One region of the Shewanella sp. VB17 genome, then DNA from elsewhere that is predicted to be linked to it. Evidence: predicted binding sites of a transcription regulator. Region 1 holds the regulator's gene; each other region holds the start of a gene.
The links. The regulator LexA, encoded in region 1, represses DNA repair genes until DNA is damaged. The targets are predictions, from matches to a motif close to TACTGTATNNNNATACAGTA.

Region 1 (4,298 bases):
ATTTTGATGGTCAGATCGGCATCAGAAGGATCTTCCATTGCGATCAAGGTTTGAGTGGCAGGAATAGCCATTAAAATAAGAATGATGAAAGGCACAACAGTCCAAGCTATCTCGACTTTGGTACTTTCGTGAAAGTTGGCTGCAACAGCACCTTTGGATTTTCTGTGATTAATAATGGAATAGATCATCACACCAAAAACCAGGGCTCCGATCACGCAACAAATATATAAAATGATCATGTGCAGGCTATAAACCTTACCACTGATCTCTGTGACACCTTTGGTCATATTTAAGGGCATTTGTGATGCCACAACGGATGACGTAAACAGCAACGCCAAAAAGCAATACAGCGTTTTTTTCACTAGACTTCTCCTCTGTCAAAAAATAAGACAAAGAAGAGCCACACAGTAAGTCTCTGCTCTATGTAAACTCTTCAGTTCCCAAAAAAGCAACGATGACTTCAAAGCATGTTAGTGGTTTTACTTTTTATCGTGAAAGTAAGCAGTTTTATTAAATCACTGCCAGAATTACCCACATTCATACCTACGACTGAATATATCAGTTCCGATTTCTGCTAGGTAATACAATGCAGTTATATCACTGTGGATTGATTGACTTTGCAGACGACTAAATCGTTTGGATATAACAAATTATCGTTGTTATGCGACTAATTTACTTGGTGTTGCAATATTGATCAAGATTACTTTTTCGTATTTTAAAAATAAGTGATGATCCGTCTTTTAAATTTTATTACGTATGTATTTTTTGCATTGTTAAATAGGCCATTTATTCAAAATAAAGCCCCTGTTAGGGGCTTGAGTCAATCTCTTGGTTAATCTGCTAATGAACAGAGCAGAACCCCCTTTGTGGTATGGCAGTATTTAGCGTGTTGTTACGGTTATTTGCATATAAACTGGCATTGGTGTCTTCTATTACAATGCCTAAGGCTCGGGCGCTTTTAGCAACAATTTGAAGGCGGCGATTATCACGGGAATCTAAAGATTGAGTCCAGCATAATACGGCACTTGATGTGCCACTTGTTAGTGCTTTTTCCATTGCCCATAGTGTTTCGACTTCATCTTTGGCGTGGACCAATAGGACTCGATTCATGTTAAGGCCAGCGTCAGTTAACATTTTTTTGTAATCTATGTTTGGTGGATTGATCAATACTATCCATTGTCCTTGTTGGCTTAGCGTCGCGAGTTGAGCGCTGACTTTTTTGAGTTCGTTACGCCCTTGTGTGTGGGTCGTTATTGTTGTGACTGTGCTCGTTTGTAATTGTCTTGAGTGATTATTCTCATGTTCCAACCATAACCCTGGATGCCTAGGGCTATTACCTATGAGTGTATTCATTGCCAGTCACCGTTGCGAATAACGCCGACAGCTAATCCTTCAATACTGAGGCTTTGATTAGCCAAGTTGATGACTATGGGTGTGTAATCTTCATTTTCTGCGTGAAGATAAACAGTGTTGCCCTTTTTCTCAAAGCGTTTAACGGTGACATCATCTTCGACGCGAGCCACAATTATCTGACCATTTCGGGCCTGATCTGCTTTGTGGACAGCTAAAAGATCACCTTCAAGGATACCAATATTTTTCATACTATCGCCACGTACTCTCAAGAGAAAGTCGGCACTGGGATGGAACATGTTTGGATCAACTTTATAGCGCTGTTCTACATGTTCTTGAGCTAAAATAGGCTCTCCTGCTGCGACTTGTCCTATTAAGGGTAAGCCAGACTCTTCAGGTTCTTCGAGTTGAGTTAAGCGGATACCACGAGATGTGCCTGGGATAATTTCAATACAGCCTTTTTTAGCCAAGGCTTTTAGGTGCTCTTCTGCGGCGTTAGCACTTTTAAAACCTAAACGTGTGGCGATTTCCGCACGAGTTGGTGGCATACCTGTGTCAACAATATTGCACTTAATTAGTTCAAGGATTTCAGCTTGTCGTGGTGTCAATGGTCTCATGGTAAATCCTGTCTTTCTATACAGTAACTGTCAGTATATACAGTATTTCATGCAGTGCAAGTATTAACCAGTGTTAATCGTTTTTCTCTTCTTTATCGTTTGTTTTGTTTAACCCTTAGTCGATGGTGATAGATGATATTTGTCATTGAGCTGAGCTAATTTGGTGGATGTATCTATATCTGATACTCTATGTAGCCATTAAATTAAAATACATTGTATAAGAATAATGTCCAAACAAGATTCCCTTTGGTTTAAATCATTACGCTGGCTTCAAAATAAGTTAGTGCAGACGATTGTTGTACCGCAAGAACCGTTCAAGGACCTTAATTTAGATCCCGAGAGGCCCCTTGTTTATGTGATGAAAACTGAGTCTCTCAGTGATATTGCCGCCCTGAGTGAAATAACAGAAGGATTAGGCTTACCGAGCCCTTACGATCCGCTGGAGGTCGGCGGGGAATTAAGTCCTAGGGTGGTTTGTTTAGAAGCTGCCAAACCACTTATGGGCCAACGGAAAAGTAACGAATTCTTTCTTAGTAGTTTTATGAATTTGTTAAAGGCCCATAAAAGAAGTCCAGATCTTGATGTTCAACTTGTGCCAGTCAGTCTTTATTGGGGCAGAACGCCAGGTAAAGAAGATGACACGATGAAAGCTGCTGTCTTGGAGCGTGAAAACCCCACTTGGTTGCGAAAGTGTTTGATGATTTTGTTCTTGGGTCGACATAACTTTGTGCAATTTTCTAACTCTGTTTCAATTCGTAATATGGCAGATGAACACGGTACTGACAAACGTATTGCGCAAAAATTAGCGCGTGTAGCACGAGTGCATTTTAGTCGACAGCGTAAAGTGATGACAGGACCTGTTTTACCCAAAAGACAAGCTCTTTTTCATGCATTAGTCAGTTCTGAAACGCTGCAGAAAGCCATTCAAGAAGAGGTGGTAAGTAAGAAAATTTCTGAAGTTGAGGCCAGAGCCAAAGCGATGGAATATTTAGATGAAATCGCGGCGGATTACTCAGATAGTCTTGTGCGTATCACCGAACGTTTTTTAACCTGGCTATGGAATAAGCTCTATAAAGGCATCAATATTAAAGGTGCAGAGCAGATCAGGCAGTTACACCATGATGGTCATGAGATTATTTATGTCCCTTGCCATCGAAGTCATATGGATTATCTACTGCTTTCTTATATTCTTTATTACCAAGGTATGGTGCCTCCGCATATTGCTGCCGGTATCAACCTTAATTTTTGGCCTGCTGGGCCCATGTTCCGTCGAGGTGGTGCTTTTTTTATTCGCCGAAGTTTTAAAGGAAATAAATTATACACTGCCGTTTTTCGTGAATATTTGGATCAATTATTTACTAAAGGCTATTCAGTTGAATATTTCACTGAAGGTGGCCGCTCGAGAACTGGACGCCTGTTAGCACCTAAAACAGGGATGCTCGCCATGACGCTAAATAGCGTGCTGCGGGGGATGAAACGTCCGGTGACACTTGTCCCTGTTTATCTTGGTTATGATCATGTGATGGAAGTGGCGACTTACCACAAAGAATTAAGTGGCAAGAAGAAAAAGAAAGAATCGGTTTGGCAATTTTTCGGTGCGTTACGCAAGTTAGGTAACTTTGGTCAAGGGTATGTAAATTTTGGCAAGCCCATTACTTTACATACTTTTTTAAATGAACAAGCGCCTAATTGGCGAGAGGAAATTGCTAATGATCCTGAGCAGAAACCAACCTGGTTAACGCCTGCCGTCAATATACTCGCCAATCAAGTGATGACGAATATTAATGATGCGGCAGCGGTGAGCTCTGTGACCTTAACCAGCTTAGTGTTGTTAGCATCTGAACAGAATGCGCTTGAGAGATCTCAACTTGAAAAGCAGCTAGACCTTTACCTGAAATTACTTAAAGACTTGCCTTATACCTCATATACGTCTGTTGTTGAAGGCGATGGTAAGCAATTAGTGGTACAGGGGTTAGAGCTTAATAAACTACGATTGGACAGTGATTCATTGGGCGATATTATTTCTATTGATGAAAGTATCGCTGTTGCGATGACCTATTATCGTAATAACATTATTCATCTGATGATCATTCCTTCCCTTGTGGCTAGCTGCTTGACACAACATGAGCGCAGCACCAGAGCTGAAATTATAGATGTCATTGCTGACTTTTATCCTTTGCTTCAGGCCGAATTGTTTATGGGGGTGAGTGATACCGCTAAGTTGGTTGAGGAAATACTTGATCTATTTATTGAGCAGGAACTTATCACTGAAAATGAAGTATTTAGTGTCGTAGAACAGAGAGTTAATCAGTTGTTACTGCTTGCTGGTAC
Region 2 (4,298 bases), 3.1 Mb from region 1:
AAGCACTTCTTAGCGCTGCAGTGGTTTGATACATGAAATCATCCTGAATTAAGTTAAGCTAACAGTGAGTATTAAAATCACCAACATACTATCTAGCCGGACATTATAATCAGTCTATAGGATAACAACCAGAAATTTAGAGTATGGAGAGATGGAAAAGAAATTAAGTTAGCAGTCTAAAGCACATTAAGCTGTAGAATATACCCAAGTGACTTCAAGATCCAGCATGTCGAGAAGTGGCAGAGTTCAAGGGCGTTAATTGCTCCTCGGTAACGGCTCCTGCATTACGTTAGTGCAACCAACAAGGGAGCAACCATTGTCAAATCGCTGCCTCATTCAACCATCTTATGTGAACTCAGCAATGAGCATTTTGAAGTGACTGGAGTATAAGTTTTCGAGACAGTTAATTAACAAAACCAAATCATGAGTAGCCATAAAAGTCATCATAATTTAGGCTCTGTTTAAACGTAATATTCATTTATACAAGACATATTCTAACGCATAAGAGATCTGATCGTAAGCAAAGCCTTGGCCCAAGAGATAGCGAGTTCGCCTAACTTTATCTTTATGATCTTCTATCTGAATGTGACCATATTTCTTTAACGCTTTTTTCTGCGCAAGCTCAAACCAATCATAATCACAGCTATCCAGAGCAAGATTTATTTCATTTTTATCAAGCCCCTTTTGCGCCATAACTTGTCTAATCCGTGTTGGACCATGGCCCTTATTAACATGGCTTCTAATGAGCAATTCTGCATACCGCTTATCATCAAGAAATCCGCTAGATTCACATCTATCTAACGCTTTTTCAATCTCAACAGATTCAAAACCTTTCAATTTAAGCTTGCATTGAACTTCATGGCGAGAGTAATCGCGGCGCGCAAGTTGCGCAACCGCAAAATAATGTGCTGAATGATTCATAACGATAATTAATTCAGAAAATTAAAATACTTCACCGGTTTCAAGATCAACATTTTCATCGCCGATACTTGAATCCGCAGCAGGAACAGCAGGCGTTAACAGCATCGCTCTTAGCGCGGTATCGATTTCTTCAGCAATCATCGGGTTTTCAAGTAAATGTTTACCTGCATTTGCACGACCCTGACCAATTTTATCACCTTTATAGCTGTACCAAGCACCCGCTTTTTCAACCAATTTATGAGCCACGCCTAAGTCAACCAATTCACCAGTGCGATTAATTCCTTCACCATATAAAATTTGAAATTCAGCCTGCTTAAATGGTGCTGCAATTTTGTTTTTAACCACTTTAACGCGAGTTTCATTACCAATGACTTCATCACGATCTTTAATCGCACCAATACGACGAATATCAAGGCGTACAGAAGCATAAAACTTAAGTGCATTACCCCCTGTCGTTGTTTCTGGGTTACCGAACATAACACCAATCTTCATACGAATTTGGTTAATAAAGATTAACATGGTATTAGTTTGCTTAAGGTTACCGGCAAGTTTACGCATAGCTTGACTCATCATACGAGCAGCAAGCCCCATGTGCGAATCACCGATTTCACCTTCGATTTCCGCTTTTGGCGTTAAAGCAGCGACGGAATCGACAACAATAATATCAACAGCACCTGAACGTGTTAATGCATCACAAATCTCTAACGCCTGTTCACCAGTATCTGGCTGTGAGCAAAGCAAGTTATCAATATCAACACCGAGTTTCTTTGCATAAATAGGATCGAGAGCATGCTCTGCATCGATAAATGCGCACACCTTACCTTCGCGCTGTGCAGCAGCTATCACTTCAAGCGTCAAGGTTGTTTTACCTGATGACTCAGGGCCATAAATTTCAACAATGCGACCCATTGGAAGCCCACCAGCACCCAAGGCTACATCTAAAGAAAGTGAACCAGTAGAGATAGTTTCAACATCCATCGAACGGTTCTCGCCCAATTTCATAATAGAGCCTTTACCGAATTGCTTTTCTATTTGGCCTAATACTGCGTTAAGTGCTTTCTCTTTGTTCGCGTCTATCTTCATTCCAGTATCCTCAGAGTCACAGCGATTACGCTGATTAAAAACTGTAATAGCTCCATCACTTCGTTAAAAGTGCTTTCAAAGAAGCTTCAATATGCAAACTAGTATACTGTATAGTCATACAGTATCAAGTGCTGTTCAAGATTATTTTTCTTCACTCATAATCACTCGATAATAAGTGCCTATTTAGACAGATATTATTCATTCGTATTTTTAATTAAAATTAACGACTCATGATGAGAAAATATTGCTAATATTGGCGCCAACCTTTATGGCCACTAAACATTCATGCGGCCTATTAATACGTCAGAAAAGAGACCTGCTGTAGAATGAAAGCGATCGCAACCCAAGATTTAGAAAAACATACACCCATGATGCGTCAATATTTGACGCTAAAAGCCGAAAATCCAGATGTGCTTCTCTTCTATCGTATGGGTGATTTCTATGAACTTTTTTACGATGATGCCAAAAAAGCATCTGAATTATTAGGGATATCGCTAACGGCAAGAGGTAAAAGTGGTGGTGATCCTATTCCAATGGCCGGCCTACCTTATCATGCCGTCGAGGGCTACTTAGCTAAACTTGTTCAACTCAGAGTTTCGGTCGCCATTTGCGAACAAATAGGCGACCCAGCGACATCAAAAGGTCCTGTCGAGCGTAAAGTTGTTCGGCTGGTCACACCTGGTACGCTTACAGATGAAGCCCTCCTTCAAGAGAAACAAGATAATCTACTTGCTGCTGTATATCATGATAAAACAGGATTTGGCTATGCCACCTTAGATATCAGCTCTGGTCGTTTTGTTGTTGCCGAATTAATCACATCTGAGGCATTAGAAGCTGAACTTCAGCGCACCTGCCCAGCCGAACTTCTTTATAGTGAAGACTTCAGTGAAATGAGCCTTATCGCAAGTTTAGAAGGTACACGTCGTCGCCCTGAATGGGAATTTGACTTTAATACAAGTCAAAAACTACTACGAGATCAATTTAACACAAAAGATTTACGCGGATTTGGTTTAGATGGTGCCCGTCTTTCTGTCCAGGCTGCTGGTTGCCTCATGCAATATGTTAAAGATACTCAGCGTACTGCACTGCCACATATCAATTCAATCGTTAGGTTTAATCAAGGAGACAGTATTATTCTTGATGCAGCGACTCGACGTAACCTTGAATTGACAACCAACCTTCAAGGTGGTCGCACTAATACCTTAGCAACCGTGTTGGATAATACCACCACACCTATGGGTAGCCGCATGTTGCAAAGGTGGATACATGAGCCATTACGTAATAAAAATCACATTGAAGCGCGTCAAAATGCCCTCGAAGAAATATTAGCAAATGGACTCTATGATGAACTTTACCCTTTATTAAAATCACTAGGAGACATCGAACGGATCACAGCAAGGTTAGCTCTAAGGAATGCTCGCCCTAGAGATTTTTCTCGTCTTAAACATGCCTTAGGGATACTCCCAGAGATCCAACAAATTCTAGCCAAATGCCAATCAGAACACATCAAATTGCTTGCCCGTAAGATCAGTGAATTTCCGCAAGAGCTGGCATTACTAGATAGTGCCATCATCGATAATCCTCCTATGCTTATCCGTGATGGTGGGGTATTAAAAACCGGTTACAATACCGAATTAGATGAATGGCGTGATTTAAGTCAAGGTGCGACAGATTATTTGGCAGAGCTTGAAGCAAGAGAAAAAGAAGCTACCGGTATATCGACATTAAAAGTCGGTTATAACCGTGTGCACGGCTACTATATTGAAGTCAGTCGTAGAGAGTCTGATCTTGTGCCCCTTAGTTATCAACGCAGACAAACACTCAAAAATACAGAACGGTATATTGTCGCTGAGCTCAAAGAACATGAAGAAAAAGTCCTGTCTAGCCAAGGTAAAGCATTAGCACTTGAGAAACAATTATGGGAACAACTTTTTGATTTAATTTTACCTCAACTTCATCCACTTCAGCAGTTTGCTCAAGGTGCTGCAGAACTTGATGTGATCACCAACTTTGCAGAGCGAGCAGATACGCTTAACTACCAAAAACCCATGTTAAGCGAAACCTCAGGAATACAAATAGAATCAGGTCGACATCCGGTTATCGAACAAGTGAGTCAAACTCCTTTTATCGCTAATCCCGTAGTACTGAATCCAACACGTAAAATGCTGATAGTGACAGGCCCGAATATGGGCGGTAAATCGACGTATATGAGACAAGTGGCTTTGATCACATTGATGGCACATATCGGCTGCTACGTGCCCGCTCAAAGTGCTATTATCGGCCCGATTGATCGC
Region 3 (4,298 bases), 1.5 Mb from region 1:
ACGTATAATCAGAAGCTTGCAGTGTGTCGGCAATTCCCGCTCTAATAGGGTTTAAATCAACATACATCATGCAGGCGAGTAGTGCTTGTTCATCAAGTAGAGCTTGTGACTTAAAGCGCCCTTCCCAGAAAGCCCCTTTACACTCATCTTCACGGTTGGACCTACGGGCAATCTCTTCGTTTAGGCAGCGCATAAACCAGGATATGCTAGATAAACGCTCGTGCCACTCAGTCAGTAAACCATCAAGAAGTATTCGCTCTCCTTCAATCAAAGCGTCACCATTCATGTATTTAGTGGCTACATCATGGCCCTTGGTAATCTGGCACCATCGGGTAATTATTTCACGGTGGCTCAAAGACTTGGCTTTATCCATGTCAATGTTAAGTACTAAATGGTAGTGATTGTTCATTACCGCATAAGCGCATATATCAATACAAAATATGTTCGAAAGCGCTTTGATTTTATCGACAATCCAGCCGCGACGATGCTCATAACTTTTCCCAGTGAGCTTATCTTCCCCACATAGGTAGGCCCTTCTTACACAACGATTTATTATGTGATAAAACGGCGTTGATTCTGCATCAATGAGGGTTCTTCTAGCTGACGTCATGATCGTTATCCTGAACAATACATAGTTGAGGTAACTTAAAGGCTAGTAGAGGATATGCTAAAGCACAAAAGATATGGCTGTCCCGTCTTTCTTCTTATGTCAATGTTAAGTACTAAATGGTAGTGATTGTTCATTACCGCATAAGCGCATATATCAATACAAAATATGTTCGAAAGCGCTTTGATTTTATCGACAATCCAGCCGCGACGATGCTCATAACTTTTCCCAGTGAGCTTATCTTCCCCACATAGGTAGGCCCTTCTTACACAACGATTTATTATGTGATAAAACGGCGTTGATTCTGCATCAATGAGGGTTCTTCTAGCTGACGTCATGATCGTTATCCTGAACAATACATAGTTGAGGTAACTTAAAGGCTAGTAGAGGATATGCTAAAGCACAAAAGATATGGCTGTCCCGTCTTTCTTCAGTTTCAACAATAGTCAACACAAACTCCTAGAGATATAACAGCTTATTGATTAGCAGCAGGATAACCTCCTGCTTTCTTGTAAGTTTCTTCGCCAAAATATCACTTGTAAGTGTTTGTTGTAAATATATTATGTAACAAAAAAATACAGGTTAAATATGACAATTTAGCAGATAAAAAAGATGCATAGGTGTTTACGAGGTCTGCATAGCACTTTTATATAGATATTACAAACCATTGATAATAAAGAGTTAATGTTTGGCAGTTAGTATTATCGATGGGCGTTGTTGCCTAAACATATAATCATCCGAAATTAGGGTGTAAACAGCATAAAATCTTGAAAAAATGAATGCTGAAAACAACTGACGCATGAAACATGCATGCCTTCGTTGCTCCGAGCAACAATGATTTTAGGTTGTGCTTTTAGGAAACAACGCCTTATCGATGCGCCAATCCAACGATTTATGCATCTTTTTCATAGCAATTATCTCAACTTCAGTTATACCTGTATATAAATAAAAAAAAGATGGGACAGGCATAACTTTGTCTTGCTTGAAATAACGTGTGTAGATGCGGCTGCGAGCTTCCAAAACAAGGCCGGAAATGTTCCTTACATTTCTAGGCATTTCCCACATCCTTGTGAGTCAGACGTTTTGGCAGAGCTCACTGGCCTATTCAGTTCCATACTGAATTAGGCATTTCCACCGTCCGTGGCGGTCAGATGTACTTGCAGCGTGCCACAAAAGTACCTACACAGATCCCGCTGAGCAAGCGATAGATAACCCTGAAGGTTCGACCTTCAACAACCCGAATAGATACCAACTCAACTAGAAGCTCAAATTTAACTAACAAAATGAACTATTGTGAAAATATGGCCTTTATTCGAAGACTAGCTAATTTTGAGGCAAAAATAAGTTAGTAAGCTCACCCTTAAACCTTAAATAAAATAGACGCGTTTTGCCCTAAGATGACTCTGAAACAAGCATGTTGACGTGACTTGATCATCAAACATAAACTTACCCGGTCGTTTGCTATTATACTGTACATAATAACAGTAATTGATTAGGCTTAGTGACACAATGTTGAGTTTATTGAATCAAATAAGCTCAGACTTTACTGTGAGTGTGGGTAATGAGTACAGAAGTATCGCTTCAAATCAGTGTTAAAGGCAGAATACTATCACGGCATGTGGTCCAACAGTCTGGATCTCTGTGGCTACATTACTACATTAACACAATCGCTGGGCCAATATTAGTACAAATACCTAATGCTGAATACCTGTGCTTTTGTGCTACATCTACCTTAGATAGGCTGCTTAGTGCATCAGATCTGACCACAATACGCACTAAACCATTAGCATTGAAAAATTTCGATCTCAATAATGTGACCGCACTTTATTGTTCATCACGGCAGAGTTTTAGAAACTTGACTCGAGCAAGTGTTGATCTTGCCATCCCTTTGTATGAAGCTGATATTCGTCCAGAACATCGATACTTGATCGAGCGATATATTGCGTTAGATGTTGAGTTTATTGGTGAGTATGCATCTAATCATCAACAAGATTTACCAATATTGATTGGCAATAGAGCCCGTAAAGCTGAGTTAACGATGCCGTTAAAAGCCATTTCATTGGATTTTGAATGTCGCTTTGATGGTGAGCTTTATTCAGTGGGCTTATACGGGAAAAGTGGGGACACTGCTTACCAGAAAGTCATGATGATTGGCGTTGCGCCTAATATTTCACATCACTCATGCCTTGGCACTGAAGATTTGCAGCAGGCAAGAGAATATGTCGAGTGGGTGGCCGATGAAAGATCACTCATTTTGCAATTGATAGCCTGGTTTCATGAGTATGATCCCGACATCATTATAGGCTGGGCAGTGGTCACTTTTGATCTGGCGTTATTGTATCGTAGGGCAAAGGCGCTTGGGATCAAGTTAAGCATTGGCAGAGGTGGGGCTGAACTAGGCTGGAAGGTGGCGGACAAATTTAGACCTGAGTCACTTTCGTTGCCAGGGAGAGTGGTCTTAGATGGGATCGATTGGCTTAAGGCCGCGTTTTATCGATTTGACAATTTTTCGCTTGAATGTGTGTCGCAATCCTTGCTTGGCGAAGGTAAAGCTATTCATAGTGTGGAAAATCGTGTTGATGAAATTAACGATCTGTTTGTACACGATAAGTTAGCACTTGCCCATTACAATTTGACTGATAGTCGTTTGGTGTGGGATATTTTTACGCATACTCAGTTGTTTGAGTTTGCCATTGAACGCTCTCGACTCACCGGTTTGGAATTGGGACGGGTAGGGGGCTCTGTTGCCGCTTTTAATAATTTATACTTGCCACATTTGCATCGAGCAGGCTTTGTTGCGCCAGCCATGGCATCAACTCAAGGAGTTGCCAGCCCAGGTGGTTATGTGATGGACTCATTACCTGGCTTATACCAAAACATCATCGTGCTTGATTTTAAAAGTCTCTATCCTTCCATTATCCGCACCTTTCTTATTGATCCTAAAGGATTGATACAAGGGCTATCAATGCCTGAACTTGATACAGTTAACGGTTTCTTAGGTGGTAAATTTAGTCGGCAAGATCCTATTTTACCTCAGTTAATCAAAAGCTTATCGGCACATCGTGAGCAGGCAAAGTGTGAACGTAATGGGCCTTTATCGCAAGCGATTAAGATTATTATGAATTCCTTTTACGGTGTATTGGGCTCTAATGGCTGTGTATTTCATGATACCAGATTGGCGAGCTCTATTACGCTAAGAGGTCATGAGATCATGAAGCAAACCAAGGTATGGATTGAAGCGCAGGGATATAAAGTGATCTACGGCGACACCGATTCTACGTTTGTCTGGTTAGGAGATAGTGAGCCTGCGCTCGATGTTGATAGCATTGGCCAGAGACTTGTTAAAGGCATTAATCAGCAGTGGCAGCAAAAACTCAGGGAGACAATGAATATTGAGTCTTTTTTAGAGCTTGAATATGAATCTCATTATGAGCAATTTTTCATGCCGACATTAAGAGGCTCTCTAAAGGGATCAAAAAAACGTTATGTTGGTGCTTTTACTCAGTCTGATGGCGAGTTAGCTTTGGTGTTTAAAGGGATGGAGCAGGTTCGAAGTGACTGGAGTCCTCTGTCAAGACGAGTGCAAGAAGTGTTGTATTATCGATTGTTCTCCAAACAAGATGTGACTGCTTTTTTACAGGAAGTGATAACCGATTTATTGGCAGGCAAACTTGATAGTGAACTGGTGTTT

Region 2: the regulator LexA is predicted to act here: its motif matches at 2,109-2,128, upstream of recA (recombinase RecA).
Region 3: the regulator LexA is predicted to act here: its motif matches at 2,075-2,094, upstream of HQQ94_RS09690 (DNA polymerase II).

Annotation. Positions count from the first base shown of each region.
Region 1 is NZ_JABRVS010000001.1:772,685-776,982, forward strand. It holds partial or broken gene coxB (cytochrome c oxidase subunit II) at 1-362, opposite strand, end outside; gene HQQ94_RS03305 (cell division inhibitor SulA) at 841-1,353, opposite strand; gene lexA (transcriptional repressor LexA) at 1,350-1,967, opposite strand; gene plsB (glycerol-3-phosphate 1-O-acyltransferase PlsB) at 2,194-4,298, shown strand, end outside.
Region 2 is NZ_JABRVS010000001.1:3,921,976-3,926,273, forward strand. It holds gene alaS (alanine--tRNA ligase) at 1-34, opposite strand, end outside; gene HQQ94_RS16945 (regulatory protein RecX) at 475-921, opposite strand; gene recA (recombinase RecA) at 943-2,004, opposite strand; gene mutS (DNA mismatch repair protein MutS) at 2,331-4,298, shown strand, end outside.
Region 3 is NZ_JABRVS010000001.1:2,253,472-2,257,769, forward strand. It holds gene HQQ94_RS09680 (transposase) at 1-610, opposite strand, end outside; partial or broken gene HQQ94_RS22555 (alpha-amylase family glycosyl hydrolase) at 706-945, opposite strand; gene HQQ94_RS09685 (hypothetical protein) at 1,448-1,663, opposite strand; gene HQQ94_RS09690 (DNA polymerase II) at 2,169-4,298, shown strand, end outside.